DNA from 4 places in the Bacillus sp. AMCV2 genome. Region 4 is predicted to be linked to each of the others. Evidence: riboswitches for the same ligand, from Rfam matches in the RefSeq annotation. Region 4 holds a riboswitch; each other region holds the start of a gene.
What was found. Region 4 has a riboswitch for S-adenosylmethionine ahead of metK (methionine adenosyltransferase). Riboswitches for the same ligand answer to the same signal wherever they lie in the genome.
Positions count from the first base shown of each region.

Region 1: linked by a shared signal. The riboswitch ahead of metN (methionine ABC transporter ATP-binding protein MetN) and the one ahead of metK (methionine adenosyltransferase) in region 4 are both predicted to bind S-adenosylmethionine.
Region 2: linked by a shared signal. The riboswitch ahead of metE (5-methyltetrahydropteroyltriglutamate--homocysteine S-methyltransferase) and the one ahead of metK (methionine adenosyltransferase) in region 4 are both predicted to bind S-adenosylmethionine.
Region 3: linked by a shared signal. The riboswitch ahead of AC0OMA_RS06165 (bifunctional homocysteine S-methyltransferase/methylenetetrahydrofolate reductase) and the one ahead of metK (methionine adenosyltransferase) in region 4 are both predicted to bind S-adenosylmethionine.

Region 1 is NZ_JBVYIB010000002.1:3,191,098-3,195,784, reverse strand. It holds gene fadE (acyl-CoA dehydrogenase FadE) at 1-203, shown strand, start outside; gene AC0OMA_RS16625 (arsenate reductase family protein) at 314-670, shown strand; gene gcvH (glycine cleavage system protein GcvH) at 737-1,120, shown strand; gene AC0OMA_RS16615 (YusG family protein) at 1,176-1,412, shown strand; gene AC0OMA_RS16610 (toprim domain-containing protein) at 1,490-1,852, shown strand; gene AC0OMA_RS16605 (thioredoxin family protein) at 1,854-2,174, shown strand; gene AC0OMA_RS16600 (SCP2 sterol-binding domain-containing protein) at 2,281-2,625, shown strand; SAM riboswitch class I at 2,740-2,848, shown strand; gene metN (methionine ABC transporter ATP-binding protein MetN) at 2,955-3,980, shown strand; gene metP (methionine ABC transporter permease MetP) at 3,973-4,641, shown strand; gene metQ (methionine ABC transporter substrate-binding lipoprotein MetQ) at 4,655-4,687, shown strand, end outside.
Region 2 is NZ_JBVYIB010000002.1:1,380,021-1,384,707, forward strand. It holds gene AC0OMA_RS07345 (histidine phosphatase family protein) at 1-353, shown strand, start outside; gene metE (5-methyltetrahydropteroyltriglutamate--homocysteine S-methyltransferase) at 394-2,682, opposite strand; SAM riboswitch class I at 2,810-2,965, opposite strand; gene isp (serine protease Isp) at 3,098-4,057, opposite strand; gene rsbRB (RsbT co-antagonist RsbRB) at 4,280-4,687, shown strand, end outside.
Region 3 is NZ_JBVYIB010000002.1:1,174,404-1,179,090, reverse strand. It holds partial or broken gene AC0OMA_RS06175 (CvfB family protein) at 1-897, opposite strand, end outside; gene AC0OMA_RS06170 (YajQ family cyclic di-GMP-binding protein) at 996-1,487, shown strand; SAM riboswitch class I at 1,594-1,711, shown strand; gene AC0OMA_RS06165 (bifunctional homocysteine S-methyltransferase/methylenetetrahydrofolate reductase) at 1,801-3,639, shown strand; gene AC0OMA_RS06160 (GNAT family N-acetyltransferase) at 3,730-4,179, shown strand; gene AC0OMA_RS06155 (GNAT family N-acetyltransferase) at 4,184-4,687, shown strand, end outside.
Region 4 is NZ_JBVYIB010000002.1:2,955,011-2,959,697, forward strand. It holds gene asnB (asparagine synthase (glutamine-hydrolyzing)) at 1-581, opposite strand, end outside; gene metK (methionine adenosyltransferase) at 731-1,933, opposite strand; SAM riboswitch class I at 2,101-2,239, opposite strand; gene pckA (phosphoenolpyruvate carboxykinase (ATP)) at 2,436-4,019, shown strand; gene AC0OMA_RS15330 (DUF2584 domain-containing protein) at 4,058-4,300, opposite strand; gene AC0OMA_RS15335 (alpha/beta hydrolase family protein) at 4,352-4,687, opposite strand, start outside.

The DNA.
Region 1 (4,687 bases), 240 kb from region 4:
ACACAGAAATTTTCGTTCAAGAGGCCTTTAACGAAATTGAAGCGCATGCGAAGGAATCCCTTATCGCAATGGAAGAAGGAGATTCACTCCGCATGATGCTTTCCGCTCTGCGCAAGCTGACACGCGTAACGCCTAAAAACGTGATTCAGAAAAAACGCGAGGCGGCGGCAGGCATTTTTGAGGCTGAGAAATATATTGTCTGATTGGCCATGAGCTCCGCATGCGCGGAGCTCTTTTTTAAGAAGCACTGTTTTAGGTTTTTAAAACAAACTGTGTTAAAATAACCTCGATTATTTTATTGAGGGGGAAGAAGATGTCGTTAACTTTTTACTGGTACCCTAAATGCGGAACGTGCCGCAAAGCAAAGAAGTGGCTTGAAGAGCATGGGAAAGAAATAAACGAAATACATATTGCTGAGCAGCCGCCAAGCAAAGAAGAATTAAAAGCGCTTTATGAAAAAAGCGGGCTGGATCTCAAGAAATTTTTCAACACGAGCGGCATGAAATACCGCGAGCTCAATCTCAAGGAAAAGCTGTATCACATGTCAGAGGACGAACAGCTCGAGCTGCTGGCTTCAGATGGTATGCTGATTAAACGCCCGCTTACAACAGACGGCGAAAAAGTGACTGTCGGATTTAAAGAAGACCAATTTGAAGAAAACTGGGCTTAATGTAAATTTTTTTTGAAAAGTGTGGTATCTTCTAATTATAGTGCTGTAAAAAATGGAGGGATTCAATTGAGCATACCAAAAGATTTGCGTTACTCAGGAGAACACGAGTGGGTAAAAGTTGAAGGAGAAAAAGCCAGAATCGGAATTACGCATTTTGCCCAGTCCGAACTAGGCGACATCGTGTTTGTCGAACTTCCTGAAGTGGGCGCTGAAATCAAAGCGGACGAGCCATTCGGCAGTGTTGAATCCGTTAAAACGGTATCTGAGCTTTATGCACCGATTAACGGAACAGTTGTGGAAGTAAACGAAGATCTTGATGACAGTCCGGAATTCGTCAACGAATCTCCGTACGAAAAAGCATGGATGATCGTCGTTGAGCCATCTGACGCTTCTGAAATTGAAAAACTGATGACAGCAGAGCAATACGAAGAGATGACACAAGAAGACTAAAACAGGATAGCCGTAAAAGCAATTGGACACGCTAACGTTATGGGAGGTGTCCAATATGGCTTTCGACAAACAAAAGCTCGATGTCACCAATGACGTGACAGGCCGCTTTCAAAATGGCCGGCTCTCGTTATATCATGATAATGAGATGATCGGCCAAATGACAAGCATGAATGAATATGAGCTTAAGTCCGGTTATTCCTTTGAAAATGAGAAATTTTATAAGACAGCCGATGTGGTCTCTGGAGACGACGCAAAATATGTAGATTGTGACTACGAAAACGGCTGGTGTTAATGTTGGCGGTGAATTTCACTGCCTTCTTTTACAATCTGAACGTTTCAAATTTGACGCGGCAGGTGAACAAGATGAAGATGGATGAGCTGGAAAAGGTTATGATTGTCGAGGGGAAATCAGATAAAGAGAAAATCGAAAGCGTCCTGAATGAGCCGGTGCGCATTATCTGCACAAACGGAACAATCAGCCAGCTGAGGCTTGAGGAATTGGCTGACGAGCTTTATGATAAAGACGTCTATATATTAGTTGATGCTGATGAATCAGGTGAGAAATTGAGAAAACAGCTGAAGCGTGAATTTAATGAAGCCTGCCATCTCCATATCGACAGAGCCTATAAGGAAGTAGCGGCTGCGCCCAGGCACCATGTCGCCTCTGTATTGCTGCGTGCGAATCTGAATGTCCATACTATTTTTCTTGAAAGAAAGTCCCGAGGTGTATAGCATGAAAGAACTCCAAGAACACGAACTTGACCACATTGAAGATGATGTGTACCTTCTATATTTATATACTCCGTTTTGCGGCACCTGCCAGCTTGCAAGCAAAATGCTGACAGTGGTGAAAGAAATGCTGCCTGATGTCGCCTTCTATCAAAACAATGTCAATTACTCTCCGACATTCGCAAAAGCGTATCAAATTGAAAGCGTCCCTTGTTTTCTGCTGTTTAAAGGCGGAAAGATGGTCGAAAGAGGATATGCATTTTATTCCGTTTCTTATTTATATGAGCTGATCAAACAAAAATCATCTTCCGCATCCCATTTATGACATATTTCTCAGCATATCCAATGAAATTGTCGTTCGTTTTATAAAGGGGTTCTTGCGACAAAGAGAGAAATGTGTATGTATGACCAACAAATAGGAGGTTGTACATATGGAGAAAGCGGAAGTTTTAGAAGATGAGTATCAGCATCTGTTTTTAAAACCCCTTTTGAATGCCTCAACATTGCTCATTACCTTCCAAGGAGAAGCAGAAGCCTTAACCGTCTCAATAAACGAACAGGGAGAAATGAAAAAAGTTTCCCCGCCCCAAACGTCCAACCTGACCTTTTACGGAAACCAAACAGAAATTATTGATTTATTGCACGGAGACATTTCCCTTCAGCACCTGATTCAGAGCGGAAGCCTCAAAGTAAAGGGATCATTCAGGGCCCTGTTAAAACTGGAAGCCATTCTCTGGCTGACAAATGGATTTTTTCAGAGGATTTTAAAAAATTAAAAAATAATAAATTATTATAATAGTAAAAGTTGACATCATTTATTTTATTGACATTTAATCATTCGCCGTGCTATTCTACATTAAGAATTTCCGGACGAAAAAGACTATATATTTCTCTTATCAAGAGAGGTGGAGGGAAGTGCCCTATGAAGCCCGGCAACCATCAACGCTGTTGAAATGGTGCCAATTCACACGAAGCGTTCAGCGCTTTGAAAGATGAGAGAAAGGCATTTTATATAAGCCTTTCTGCTCAAGTGTGCAGAAAGGCTTTTCTTTTGCAGAAAAAAACCGGAAGATTTCTTAGAATAGTGTTAAGGCAGGTGATTGCTTTGATCAATCTTCAGGATGTTTCAAAAGTTTACAAGTCGAAACATGGAGATGTCAATGCTGTCCAAAATGTCTCGCTTTCCATTAAAAAAGGTGAGATTTTTGGAATTATAGGATATAGCGGAGCTGGTAAAAGTTCCTTAATCCGTCTGCTGAACGGCCTTGAGAAACCAACCTCAGGAACCGTGGAAGTGGCGGGAACCAAGATTAATGAAGTAAATGGACGCGGTTTAAGAAAAGCACGCCATGAGATCAGTATGATTTTCCAGCATTTCAATTTGCTTTGGTCGCGGACTGTCAGAGATAATATCATGTTTCCTTTGGAAATTGCCGGGGTGAAAAAGAGCGAGCGGATCAAGCGCGCCAATGAACTAATTAAACTGGTAGGTTTAGAAGGAAAAGAAAAATCTTATCCGTCTCAGCTGAGCGGCGGGCAGAAGCAGCGTGTCGGAATTGCCAGAGCGCTTGCAAACAATCCGAAGGTTCTCCTTTGTGACGAAGCGACATCAGCATTAGATCCGCAAACGACAGATTCAATTCTGGATCTATTGTCCGATATTAATGAAAGACTCGGTTTGACGATTGTGCTGATTACGCACGAAATGCATGTCATCCGCAAAATCTGCAACAGAGTCGCCGTCATGGAAAACGGCAAGGTGGTCGAAGAAGGCGAGGTTCTCGATGTCTTTAAAAATCCAAAGGAACAAATGACAAAACGATTTGTTCAACAGGTGACAGAGCCGGAAGAAACGAAAGAGACGCTTCAGCATCTTCTTGATGATACAGCATCAGGAAAAATGGTTCAGCTCACATTTGTCGGTGAGTCAGCTGAACAGCCTCTGATTACAGAGATGATCAGAAACTTCAATGTCAGCGTCAATATTCTGCAAGGGAAAATTTCGCAGACGAAGGATGGGGCTTACGGTTCACTGTTCATCCACATTGACGGAGACGAGGAAGAAGTGCAAAACGTGATCCGATTCATTAATGACAAACAGGTGAAAGCAGAGGTGATCACGAATGTTTGAAAAATACTTCCCGAACGTTGATTTAACTGAATTATGGAACGCGACATATGAAACACTTTATATGACGCTGATTTCTTTACTGTTTGCTTTTGTCATCGGGGTCATCCTCGGCTTGCTGCTCTTTCTGACGAGCAAAGGAAGCCTCTGGCAGAATAAAGCGGTCAACTCTGTGATTTCGGCCGTTGTTAACATATTCAGATCGATTCCGTTCCTTATTTTAATTATTTTACTATTAGGTTTTACGAAATTTTTAGTCGGCACGATCTTAGGGCCAAACGCCGCATTGCCGGCGCTGGTAATCGGCTCGGCACCATTTTACGCGCGCCTTGTTGAAATCGCGCTGCGTGAGGTGGATAAAGGTGTGATTGAAGCCGCTAAATCAATGGGCGCGAAAACGTCTACGATTATTTTCAAAGTGCTGATTCCGGAATCAATGCCTGCTCTTATTTCTGGCATTACGGTTACTGCCATCGCTTTGATCGGCTCAACGGCAATTGCCGGAGCCATTGGTTCAGGAGGCCTTGGAAACCTTGCGTACGTAGAAGGATATCAGTCTAATAACGCTGATGTTACCTTCGTTGCTACTGTGTTTATTTTAATCATCGTGTTTATTATTCAAATCATCGGTGATCTAATAACAAATATTATAGACAAACGATAAGGGAGGATTTACATTGAAAAAGCTATTTTTGGGTGCATTACTGCTT
Region 2 (4,687 bases), 1.6 Mb from region 4:
AACAAGAGGATATTGAAAGGGACGAACCAGATCTTTTTCACGCTTATTTTCATTATCCCGAAGCTTATCGCCAGCAGGGAAGTGAAACGTTTTTTGACTTTGAAAACCGGGTAAGGCTGGCACTCCAAACGATTTTAGACAGCCATTCTTCCGGTAATGTTCTCTTGGTTACCCATTCTGTCTTTATATTAATGCTGTTAAATATCATAAAGGGAAGACGCGTTAATGACATATGGAATTCTGCTTACATACATGATACATCATTGAGCCTTGTGGAATTTGATGAAAATGGAACAGCCGAAATAATAATAGAAGGGGACGGGAAGCATCGGAAACCGATTTCCGCTTTCTAATAGAAAAAACCATCTGCCAAATGCAGATGGTTTTTTCAAATTATACTAGCTGTGTCTGCTGTGCTCTTGCCTGTTTTGCGGCTTCAACCATGTTTTTCAATGCTGCAACCGTTTCTTCCTGCTGTCTTGTTTTCAATCCGCAGTCCGGATTTACCCAGAAGCGGTCAGTCGGACAGACGGCAAGCGCATCAACGATAATATTGTACATTTCTTCAGTTGACGGCACACGAGGGCTGTGAATGTCATATACACCAAGGCCAAGCCCTTTCAAATACGGGTGGTTTTTTAAGTAATCTAAAAATCCTCCGTGGCTTCTGCTATGTTCGATTGTAATCACATCGGCATCAAGATCATTGATTGTATCAACGATATCTTCGAAGTTGCTGTAGCACATATGTGTATGAATTTGTGTCTCGTTTTTCACGGAAGAAGTGGTTAATCTGAATGCTTCTGCCGCCCAAGTCAAGTACTCATCCCAATCGCGGGTTTTCAATGGAAGGCCTTCGCGCAGCGCTGGTTCATCGACTTGAATGATTTGAATGCCTGCGTCTTCAAGCGCTTTAACTTCTTTGCGAAGGGCAAGCCCGATTTGGAAGGCGATTTCTTTCCTCGAGATATCGTTTCGAGGGAAAGACCAGTTTAAGATTGTAACCGGGCCCGTCAGCATTCCTTTTACATGCTTGGAAGTCAATGACTGTGCGTAGACTGTGTCTTTCACTGTCATCGGTTCAATAAATTCAACATCTCCGTAAATGACTGGCGGGCGGACACAGCGTGAGCCGTATGATTGAACCCAGGCATATTTAGTGAAGGCGAAACCGGCCAGCTTTTCACCGAAGTATTCGACCATGTCTGTCCGTTCAAATTCGCCGTGAACAAGGACATCAAGCTCCAATTCTTCCTGAATATCAATCCATCTTTTTGTTTCCGCATTGATAAAGTTTTGATACTGTTCATCGGACCACTCAGCTTTCCGCCATTTTTGGCGTGCGCTCCGCACTTCAGCAGACTGCGGGAAGCTGCCGATCGTTGTCGTCGGCAAAAGCGGAAGGCCGAGAGATTCATTTTGCAGGGCTAAACGTTCTTCAAACGGAATCGGGCGCTTGAAGTCTTTATCAGTTAATTGCTCAAGCTCTTTCTTTTGTTCAGAATTGGCGCCTGTTGCAAACTGTTTAAGCGCCTGGATATCAGCCTTAGCCTGCTGAATCTCTTCGCTGATCGCCGCTTTTCCTGATACTAAACCTTCTTTCAAAGCTGTCAGCTCGGCCAGCTTCTCTTTTGCGTAGGACAATCCGTTCAATAGGTCTTTTTCCAAATGCTCATCAGGGTGTTTCGCTACCGGAACATGCAACAGGCTGCTGGAAGGCTGAATCCACAGTTCATCAACTTTTGCAATGCTGAGAATATCAAGAACGGCATCGAGACGCTCTTCAAGGTCCGCTTTCCAAATGTTGCGTCCGTCGATAACGCCGGCTGCCAGCACTTTGTCTGTCGGAAAACCATGTGTTTTAAGCTGTTCCAGGTTTCTGCCTTTGTCGTGAACGAAATCAAGGCCAATTCCCTGAACCGGGTAAGAGATCAGCTCTTCATACGCATCAACAGAATCAAAATACGTCTGCAAAAGCACATTCAAGGATGAAAGCTCACTTGTAATGCTTTCAAATAACTCTTTTGCGCCGCGGACATCTTCACTAGAGGCGGTAACGAGCGCCGGCTCATCGATTTGAACCCATTTTACGCCTTCTTCTTCAAGTTCTTTCAAAAGCTGTACATATAATGGCACAAGGCGTTTTTGGATCGCTTTTGCTTCGGACGGTTCATAGCCTTTAGCGAGCGTAACGAACGTATAAGGGCCGACAATCACAGGCTTTGTTTCCACACCGTATTCCTGTTTGATCCGGCGATAATCTTCGAGTTGTTTGTTTCTTGTCAGACGGAACTCAATGCTCTCGTCATATTCCGGAACGATGTAATGGTAATTTGTATTAAACCATTTTGTCATTTCACTAGATACAGCGTCTTTGATTCCGCGGGCGATAGCGAAGTATGTATCGGTAGCGTCAGTCAAATGTCTGAACCGTTTCGGGATCCAGTTGAAGCTGACTGCTGTGTCGAGTACATGGTCATACTGTGTGAAATCAGAAACAGGCACAACATCAATCTGCTGGTCAATTTGTGTTTTTACTGCGGATAAAAATAGTTCGTCGATTTGCTTTAAAAACGTATCTTTATCAGTACTGCCTTTCCAATACGCTTCAAGTGCTTTTTTCCATTCCCGGTTCAGTCCGATTCTCGGAAATCCTAAATTCGATGTTTTGATGGTTGTCATTGTTTCTCCTCCTTTATATGTAAAACACTCTCTTTAACCCGCGGATACAGGCTGCTAAGAGGTTTTCTCACAACAAAAAGCCTCTTTCCCATGAGAGAAAGAGGCTTTTCTACGTAAAACACTGCCTCTCTCATCTCTCAGACACAATCTGATGGAATTAGCACCGTGCCTTATGAGACATCAGTCTCGGCGCGAAAAGCAGTGCGCCCCATTTCACAATGGTATTACGGTCGGTTGCTGTTGGGGTCAAAAGGCCAATCCCTCGCCCAACTCTCGATAAGAGAAAATGTTATTAATTTTTTGAAAAGTTGAATCATTTGTTGGTAATCTTAACAGTAATTCAAATTCATTGTCAACATAGAATTTGAAATTTTTATTTACATGATGTGGTGTATATTATATAAGAAAAATAATCTTATAGGGTCAACAAATGTGATTGCTCTGCTTTTTCTGCGAGCTCATCAGGAGCTGTTAAATACAGGAATCCATTGCCTGCCAGCGTTTTTGCAATATCAAGAGGAAGTGTCCTGCGGATTAGCTGTGCGAAAACCTCAGATTCAGAAAGCTTTCTTTGAAATGATTCTTCTTCATAGCTTTTGATTAAAGCAAGCGCACCGCTGACATGAGGGGCAGCCATTGAAGTGCCGGTCAGCTTACCGTACTTCTTGTTGGGAAGGGTGGATAAGATGTTTTCTCCTGGTGCCACAAGGTCAATCTCTTTATTTGCGTTAGAAAATTCTGATAATTCTCGCGCTACAGAAACAGATCCAACTGCAATCACTTCATTATAAGCTGCGGGGTAGGAAAGCTCTTCTGTGCGTTCGTCGCCGTCACCTTCATTTCCCGCTGCACAAACGACAAGCACTCCGTTTTTCACTGCGTTTTTCACTGCTTCTTTTAGCTCTGGCACATCGCTTGGCCCTCCAAGGGACATTGAGATGATGTCGACTTTCTGTTCCACCGCGTAGTTGATGCCGTTAATTATCCATTCGTATTGTCCGCTGCCGTTCTCGCCGCCAAGAACCTTCACAATCAATAGGCTTGCCTCAGGCGCGACTCCGGCAATGCCTCCGTTTGAATCATTAGCTGCAATTGTTCCGGCGACGTGTGTGCCGTGTCCGTTGTAGTCGGAAATCGCATCTTCCTTGCCGCCGTCGTCATCCGTGAAGTTCTTTCCGCCGATGATTTGATTTTTTAAATCAGGGTGGCTTGTGTCGCAGCCCGTGTCTAATACAGCAACTTTAATATTTTTGCCTTTTACCCCTTTTGCCCACATTTCTGGCGCCTTAATCACTTTAATGCCCTCAGGAAGCTCGTTTACATCCATGATCTGCTCATTCGTCACATACGGGATCAAGCGGATTTCACCATTCATAAAAAAGCCCTCCTTTTTTATGCTTTCAAGTGGATTCAAGGGTGTTGCCTCATATTATATGAAAAAAGCAAGCGCTCGGACAGAGCCATTTGAAGCATTTTGAAAAAATAGGATACACACCAAAGAATTAGTAATCTTCAAAATATTGGATGGCTTCGGCGTGTATGACTGGGATTCAACTGTAAGTCAAGTTATAATAGTGTTGGGGAAAGGAGCAGTGTCATGAAACTGAATGAAAAATTATATGCATTTTTTTCAGAGCATGTGGAACAAATGGCCGAGGAATGGATTGAAACGATGGAGGAAAGTGATCCGAATTCGCTTTACGCCCTACATAATGCAACAGTAACGGAAGAATTGAAAGAGCAGGACAGAGAATTTTACCGGCATCTGAATTACATGTATGTTTTACCGGAAAAACAATTTCTCGAAGAGTTTCAAGAGTGGGTCATTGAGCTGACCAACGATCAAAAACATCTCGACACACCGGTTCAGTATGTCATTCGGGAGTTTATGAGAAACAGGAGATTATATACGAAGTATTTTGAGAAGTTCGCAGAAGAAAATGAATCAGCGTTTGAACCGGGAGAGAAGCAAAAATGGGCAGATTTGATTGTAAAAGTATTTGAT
Region 3 (4,687 bases), 1.8 Mb from region 4:
TATTTTTTCTCGTATGTCCATCCATTTTCCTGATACACTTTTCCGTTTTTCATCAAATGGCCCAGCGCGCGTTTAAAGGCGGCTTTGCTCATATTAAAACGTTCTCTGATATCGTCAGGCTGGCTTTTGTCACTGTACGGCATGGCACCGTTTCTCATTCTCATATACGTTAGAATGCACTCAGCATCAACTGACATTGCATCCTGTTTTCTCGGTAGCAGCGACAAGTTTACTGAACCGTCTTCTTTCACTTGAATCACCCGTCCTGTGACTCTTGAACCCAGTCTTGGCTCCTCTTTTCTTTCTGACGGGTGAATAAAACAGCGGATACCGTCATCCGTGATCACGAATGAACCCGATGCGATCAGCCTGTACACCGTACCTGTCAGCTCTTTATTCATCAGATCTTCTGAAGCGTCGGTAAACAGTTCGCTGATGATATCTTCCGGCGCTGGTTTCGCAAACATGCGCCCCCGGTTCGTCACCTTCAGCATACAGTAAAGTTTGTCCCCTTTTTGCGGCCAGACATCTTCGTACGGGGGCAAATGCTCAGTTGCGACTAGTGCGTCCTTCGATAAACCGACATCAACGAAAACGCCCATATCTTCCACTTTATCTACCACTTCAACCCAGCCATATTCATCCGCGCTGATGACCGGAATTTTCATCGTGGCCGCAAGCCTTTCCTGCTGGTCGACGTATATAAAGACTTCTACTTCGTCTCTGTCCTCGATATCCTCAGTCATTTCACTGTTATGTAAGAGAATCGTATCTTCCCCATCGGTTAAAAAGTAACCGAAGTCGGTTTGGTGATCTATACTCAAGGTTAATTGCTGCCCTGGTCTCATGCTATCGTCCTTCCTGTTCCGCTTATTCCTCTGCGGATTTTGTTAACATTTTTTCCAATCATCACAAATTGATTCTTTGTTCTGTTGGAAGTTTCTCTTTATTCTACTATAATCAACACATAAGTTAAATGTTATGGAGGTTTTCATATGGCAAAAGAAAGCTCATTTGATATTGTATCCAAGGTGGAATTGCCTGAAGTGCAAAACGCAATCCAAATCGCACTGAAGGAAATCAGTACCCGATATGACTTTAAAGGCAGCAAAAGCGACATTTCTTTAGATAAAGAGGAGCTGGTCCTCGTTTCCGATGACGAATTCAAATTAAGCCAGCTGAAAGATGTGCTGGTCAGCAAATTGATTAAACGAAACGTACCGACAAAAAACATTGATTACGGCAAGGTTGAAAACGCGTCAGGCGGAACGGTACGCCAGCGTGCAAAGCTTGTTCAAGGCATTGACAAGGACAACGCAAAAAAAATCAATACGATCATCAAAAACTCCGGACTGAAAGTAAAGTCTCAGGTGCAGGATGATCAAGTGCGTGTCACCGGAAAAAACAAAGATGACCTGCAGCAGCTTATCTCAGCTGTGCGGGGAGCAGATCTGCCAATTGACGTTCAATTTATAAATTTCAGATAAATTTTCTGATTCCTATTGATTATTGTCTTTATTTTCGGTAAATTTGGAGAAAGGGAAAAACGCCAGGTATCTTTTGGCACTTCCTGACACGAAAATTTCATATCCGTTCTTATCAAGAGAAGCAGAGGGACTGGCCCGACGAAGCTTCAGCAACCGGTGTAATGGCGATCAGCCATGACCAAGGTGCTAAATCCAGCAAGCTCGAACAGCTTGGAAGATAAGAAGAGACAAAATCACTGACAAAGTCTTCTTCTTAAGAGGACTTTTTTTATTTCTCTTTTTTCCTTGCTGATGTGAATAAAGGAGGCAGACAATGGGACTTTTAGAAGATTTGCAAAGACAGGTGTTAATCGGTGACGGCGCCATGGGGACACTCCTCTACTCCTATGGCATTGACAGGTGTTTTGAGGAGCTCAATATTTCAAAGCCGGAGGAAATTCAGCGCATACATAAAGCGTACGTTGAAGCGGGAGCCAACATTATTCAAACGAATACGTACGGGGCCAACTATATTAAATTATCCAGACACGGGCTTGAGGATGACATCAAAAAAATGAATCAGGAAGCCGTAAAGATCGCGCGGGCTTCAGCAGGCGATGCATACGTGCTTGGAACGATGGGCGGCATACGCACATTTAATAAAAACGCGTACAGTCTTGACGAAATTAAGCGCAGCTTCCGCGAGCAGCTGTACCTGCTGCTGCATGAAGAGCCGGATGGCTTGCTGTTAGAAACATATTATGATTTGGAAGAAGCCCGTGAAGTGCTGAAAATCGCGCGCAAAGAGACTGATCTTCCGATTATGCTCAATGTCTCCATGCACGAGCAAGGCGTATTGCAGGACGGAACGCCGCTTTCTGACGCATTGCGCTCGATTGCGGATCTCGGAGCTGATATTGTCGGCATTAACTGCCGCCTCGGCCCTTATCACATGATTGAAGCGCTCAGCGAAGTGCCGATTTTTGATGACGTATTCTTATCCGTTTATCCGAACAGCAGTCTTCCTTCGCTTGAAGAGGGACGGCTCGTCTATGAAACAGACGACACGTATTTTCAAAACAGCGCGTCAGAATTCCGTAAGCAAGGCGCGCGGATTATCGGCGGCTGCTGCGGCACAACGCCGAATCACATCCGGGCGATGGCGGAAGCAGTTGGCGGGCTGGCTCCGATTACGGAAAAAGAAGTCAAAACCCGGGCGAAAGAATTCATTTCTGTTCATCATGAGCGAACCGAGCCCGGCCTGGATGAGATCGCGGCGAAAAAACGCTCTATTATCGTAGAACTGGACCCGCCAAAAAAACTAAGCTTTGACAAATTTCTATCGGCGGCGGCTGAATTAAAAGAAGCGGGAATCGATGCCCTGACACTCGCCGACAATTCTCTGGCGACCCCGCGGATCAGCAATGTTGCCTGCGGCGCCCTTGTCAAGCAGCAGCTCGATATGCGTTCCCTTGTCCATATTACGTGCCGTGACCGTAACATTATCGGCTTACAGTCACATTTAATGGGCCTTGATACGTTAGGGCTGAATGACGTGCTTGCTATTACAGGTGACCCTTCTAAAATCGGGGATTTTCCTGGTGCGACGTCTGTATATGATTTAACATCTTTTGATTTAATCAGGCTGATCAAACAATTCAATGAAGGTCTGTCTCTGTCTGGAAAACCGCTCGGCAAGAAAACGAATTTCTCAGTTGCTGCTGCATTTAATCCTAACGTCCGCCATCTGGATAAAGCGGTAAAACGGCTTGAGAAAAAAATAGATTGCGGCGCAGATTATTTTGTTTCTCAGCCTGTCTATTCCGAGCAGCAGCTTGTCGATATCCATAATGAAACAAAACATCTGAAGACGCCGATCTATATCGGCATCATGCCGCTGACAAGCAGCCGGAATGCCGAATTCATCCATAATGAAATTCCCGGCATTAAGCTGTCTGATACGATTCGCGAAAAAATGGCCCATGCCGGTGAAGATAAAGAAAAGCAAAAGGCGGAAAGCCTTGCGATTGCACGCTCCCTGCTGGATACGGCATGCGAGCTGTTCAACGGCATCTACTTGATAACGCCTTTCCTCAGATCTGACTTAACCGCTGAGCTCACTTCATATATTCAGCAAAAAGATGAGCAGCGCCAAAATATCTTTTTGCATTAATCCCTTAAAAGACTGTCTGATCCAATCGGGCGGTCTTTTTCAACGGGATTCGTGTTACGATATAGAAAAACAGTCATGAGGAGGATCATTATGCTCGAAGTCAAAACCATTTCCGCGGAAGATACATATGAAATCCGGCACCGCATTCTGCGCCCCCATCAATCCATTGAACAATGCAAATATGAAGAGGATCATGCAAAAGGCTCCTTTCATCTCGGCGCGTTTTTTGAAGGGAAGCTGATCAGCATCGCTTCTTTTTCCCCGCAAAATCAGCCATTAATAACAGAATCCCCAGCATATCGGCTGAGAGGTATGGCAACGCTTGAAGGATATCGCGATCAAAAAGGCGGGAGCACGCTGATCAAACACGCGGAAGAGAAACTGGCAAAGAACGGCGTTCAGGCAGTCTGGTGCAATGCCAGAAGCCATGTGAAAGGCTACTATTCAAAACTTGGCTGGGAAGAACTCGGCGAACCGTTTGAGATTCCCGGCATAGGCACACATATCATCATGTATAAAAAACTCGAAACAAGCAGGTGATCTTATGAACGTAGTGGATGAGCTGATTGAGCTTCATGAAGAACATGTTTCCGGCTTATTGCGGCTTTGCGGGCAAGCCGGGTGGCCGGATTATGGCGAACAAGAGCTGAAACTGCTTGTTCAGCAGGGACGCTTTTTCGGTTATCAAAATGTCAGCGGTGATATTATTTCCTGCATCGGCTTGTTTTTGTTTGGCCGTCTTGCTTCTATCGGCCTCGTTATCGTGGACAAAGAATATCAACGGCTCGGTCTCGGCCGGCGTATGGTAAACGCCTGTATCACCCAAACGGGTGAAAACACCGCCATCAGGCTTTGCGCCACAAAAGAAGGTTTGCTCCTTTATGAAAAAGCAGGTTTTCATACGGCAGGTTCAGTGCGAAAGTACAGCTGTCACAGTTTTCAACCTTATACAAAAAAGCTTGACGCTGAACTGACATCCTTTAGAGAACAAGACTTTCACGACTTAACCGCGGCGGATCTGGCTGCCTTTGGCGGAGATCGATCAAAC
Region 4 (4,687 bases):
CTTGGTTCAGGAACAAATTGGAAAGACATGTACTGCTGCAATGCCTCTTTATCTATTTCAATATCATTCTGAGCAACCATTAAACTTTTTCTCTCTGAGGCAAAATAAACCTGATCATTGATCGTTGTGTAGTACAACGGTTTAATGCCGAATGGATCTCTTGCCCCATAAAGCACATGATCGTTTTTATTCCAAATCAGAAAGGCAAACATACCGCGCAGTTTGGACGCCGCTTCTTCTTTATAGTGACGGTAAGTCGCAAGAAGAACCTCTGTGTCCGAATCCGTGTTGAATGTGTACCCCTTTGCTTCAAGTTCTTCTCTCAGTTCAATATAGTTATAGATTTCTCCGTTAAAGATAATCCAATATGTTTCATCTTCATATGATAAAGGCTGTCCGCCATTTTCTACATCAATAATGCTGAGCCGTCTGAATCCGAAGCCGACGTGCTCATCATGGAAATATCCATCACTGTCAGGACCGCGGTGAACGATCATTTGGTTCATTTGTTTGATTAGTTCTTCTTGATCAGCGGTTTGAGCTAACGGATGCTTGTTAAAAACCCCGACAAATCCACACATAGTATTGCCTCCATAATTAAAATTGTCATCATTGAACCCCTATTTATAGACGCTGTGAATAGTATTTGGTTTCACAGTTATGTAAAAAAATAAACATGAATACAACGATAAAAAAGGGAAAGCCGCTTAACCAGTAAGCGGCTATAAAATTATTCTCCTAACGCTTCTTTACGCAGCTGCTCCGCTTTGTCTGTGCGCTCCCAAGGAAGGTCAACATCGTGACGTCCAAAGTGGCCGTACGCAGCAGTTTGTTTGTAGATCGGACGGCGCAAATCAAGCATTTTGATAATGCCGGCAGGTCGTAAATCAAAGTTATTGCGAACAACTTCAATCAATTTTTCCTCAGAAGCTTTTCCGGAACCGAATGTGTTGATTGAGATTGACACAGGCTGTGCAACACCGATCGCGTAAGCAAGCTGTACTTCGCAAGAATCAGCAAGCTCAGCCGCAACGATGTTTTTCGCAACGTATCTTGCCGCATAAGCTGCAGAACGGTCTACCTTCGTCGCGTCCTTACCTGAGAACGCGCCTCCGCCGTGGCGTGCATAGCCGCCGTACGTATCAACGATGATTTTGCGTCCTGTAAGTCCCGCATCCCCTTGAGGCCCTCCGATTACGAAACGTCCTGTAGGGTTGATGAAATATTTTGTTTCTTCATCAATCAGCTCTTCAGGAACAACCGGATTGATTACATGTTCTTTAATGTTGCGCTGAATTTGCTCAAGTGTAATTTCAGGGTGATGCTGAGTGGAAATCACAATCGCGTCAATGCGGACTGGTTTGTTATTTTCATCGTACTCAACCGTTACCTGTGTTTTGCCGTCAGGGCGAAGGTACGGAAGAATATCTTCTTTACGGACTTCACTTAGGCGGCGGGCTAATTTATGGGCAAGTGAAATTGGAAGAGGCATAAGCTCTTTCGTTTCGTTGCACGCATAACCGAACATTAATCCTTGGTCACCCGCACCAATCGCTTCAATTTCTTCGTCGCTCATTGTGCCTTCACGGGCTTCAAGCGCTTGGTCGACACCCATCGCGATATCAGCAGACTGCTCATCAATTGATGTTAAAACCGCACAAGTTTCCGCATCAAATCCGTATTTTGCACGTGTGTATCCGATTTCTTTAATGGTTTGGCGAACCGTTTTCGGAATGTCAACATACGTAGAAGTTGTGATCTCTCCGCTTACAAGAACCAAACCTGTTGTCACAGATGTTTCACAAGCAACACGCGCGTTAGGGTCTTTCTTTAAAATTTCATCTAAAATGCTGTCAGAAATCTGGTCACAGATTTTATCCGGATGCCCCTCCGTAACAGATTCTGATGTAAATAAACGACGATTTTTACTCATGATTTGCTTCCTCCTGCACAAGGCCTCCCGAAAGACCTTGTATATATGATACGGAACTCGCTCCCTCTTATACAATGTACAGTTATATTAGAGAATGTTAATTGGCATATTTATGAAATAAAAAAACCTTTTCCATCGAGGAAAGGGTTTGGTCTTTGTGCCTTTCACTCTTATCGCTCAAGGAATCATACAACCTTGCAACAGGTTAGCACCTTGGTTGTCTCACTCAGTTGAACATAATAAATAACAGAGAAACCGGTTGCTGGGCTTCATAGGGCCTGTCCCTCCGCCAGCTCGGGATAAGAGTATCCGCTCAATGAAATATCTTATCGTAAAAGGGTTTGCAATGTCAATATGATTCAGAAGAAATAGGCACCTATATTGAGGGAAAACAATGGAAATGCACACACAAAAAATAATAAATAGTATAGACTATTTGAAAATATATGTTATACTAATTCACAATTAGCAAAACACAAAAAACGATAAAGGAAGGTTTCATATGAACTCAGTTGATTTGACCGCTGATTTACAAGCCTTATTAACATGTCCAAATGTGCGTCATAATTTATCAGCAGCACAGCTAACAGAAAAAGTCCTCTCCCGAAACGAAGGCATTTTAACATCCACAGGTGCTGTTCGCGCGACAACAGGCGCTTACACAGGACGCTCACCTAAAGATAAATTCATCGTGGAGGAAGAAAGCACGAAAAATAAGATCGATTGGGGCCCGGTGAATCAGCCGATTTCAGAAGAAGCGTTTGAGCGGCTGTATACGAAAGTTGTCAGCTATTTAAAGGAGCGAGATGAACTGTTTGTTTTCGAAGGATTTGCCGGAGCAGACGAGAAATACAGGCTGCCGATCACTGTCGTAAATGAGTTCGCATGGCACAATTTATTTGCGCGGCAGCTGTTTATCCGTCCGGAAGGAAATGATAAGAAAACAGTTGAGCAGCCGTTCACCATTCTTTCTGCTCCGCATTTCAAAGCGGATCCAAAAACAGACGGCACTCATTCCGAAACGTTTATTATTGTCTCTTTTGAAAAGCGGACGATCTTAATCGGCGGAACTGAGTATGCCGGTGAAATGAAGAAGTCCATTTTCTCCATTATGAATTTCCTGCTGCCTGAAAGAGATATTTTATCTATGCACTGCTCCGCCAATGTCGGTGAAAAAGGCGATGTCGCCCTTTTCTTCGGACTGTCAGGAACAGGCAAGACCACCCTGTCGGCAGATGCTGACCGCAAGCTGATCGGTGACGATGAACATGGCTGGTCTGATACAGGCGTCTTTAATATTGAAGGCGGGTGCTACGCTAAGTGCATTCATTTAAGCGAGGAAAAGGAGCCGCAAATCTTTAACGCGATCCGCTTCGGGTCTGTTCTCGAAAATGTCGTTGTTGATGAAGATACACGCGAAGCCAATTATGATGATTCCTTCTATACTGAAAACACGCGGGCAGCTTACCCGATTCATATGATTGATAACATCGTGACTCCAAGCATGGCCGGCCATCCGTCAGCCATTGTATTTTTGACGGCTGATGCCTTCGGAGTCCTGCCTCCGATCAGCAAACTGACGAAGGAGCAGGCCATGTACCATTTCTTGAGCGGTTACACGAGTAAGCTTGCCGGAACCGAACGTGGTGTAACGTCTCCTGAAACGACGTTCTCTACATGCTTCGGCTCACCGTTCCTGCCGCTTCCTGCTCACGTCTATGCTGAAATGCTCGGCAAAAAGATCGATGAACACGGCGCAGACGTTTTCTTAGTCAATACCGGCTGGACCGGGGGCGGTTACGGCACAGGCGAACGAATGAAGCTTTCTTACACTAGAGCAATGGTCAAAGCAGCGATTGAAGGTAAATTAGAGGATGCTGAAATGATAACTGACGATATTTTCGGCCTGCACATTCCGGCACATGTTCCTGGCGTTCCTGATCATATCCTTCAGCCTGAAAACACGTGGACCAACAAGGAAGAATACAAAGAAAAAGCAGTCTACCTTGCAAATGAATTCAAAGAGAACTTTAAAAAGTTCACACATACCGATGCCATCGCCCAGGCAGGCGGCCCTCTCGTATAAAAAACAAAAGCCAAGAGCAATTATGCTCTTGGCTTGTTTTAATTGACGGAATGCAAAGAAGTCAGCTTGTATGTAATGATGGTACGGCCTTCTTCCCATTGAAGCTTCTGCACTTCAGCGGTGCCTGACTTTTCGCCAAACTTTGTTTTGCGTACATCCATTGGAATCTCCATCGGATATACTCGGTATCCGTCCTTCTCTAACGTGAATATATTCTCATCTATGCGAACTTCTTTTCCTTTTGTCACAATCAGTGTATTAAATTCAACAGGCATTCCCAAAGTGAAATCCCCTTTCGTTCTCTTTTTTCTTTATCATAACATATTTCACTGTCAGCGGTTTTTCATCCATTGTGTGAGCTGCCGCACGATACGCCGGTTTTCTTTTGGCGGGAAATAATGTGTGAATGTACTGTAGTACCACGTCTCCACCGGCTTATGCAGTTGTTTTAGCTTCTCTTCTAATAAATAGGAATGCTGAATCGAAACATTTTGGTCTTTTTCTCCATGGATTAACAGCACGGGAGCCTGAATTTTGTTTACTTGGTCAAACGGTGTCCTCCATTGATATTCCTCAGGCACCTTTTTCGGTGTTCCGCCGATGACTCTTTTCATCATCCGCCGCAAATCCTGCCGCTCCTCGTATGTAAGAATCATATCACTGACGCC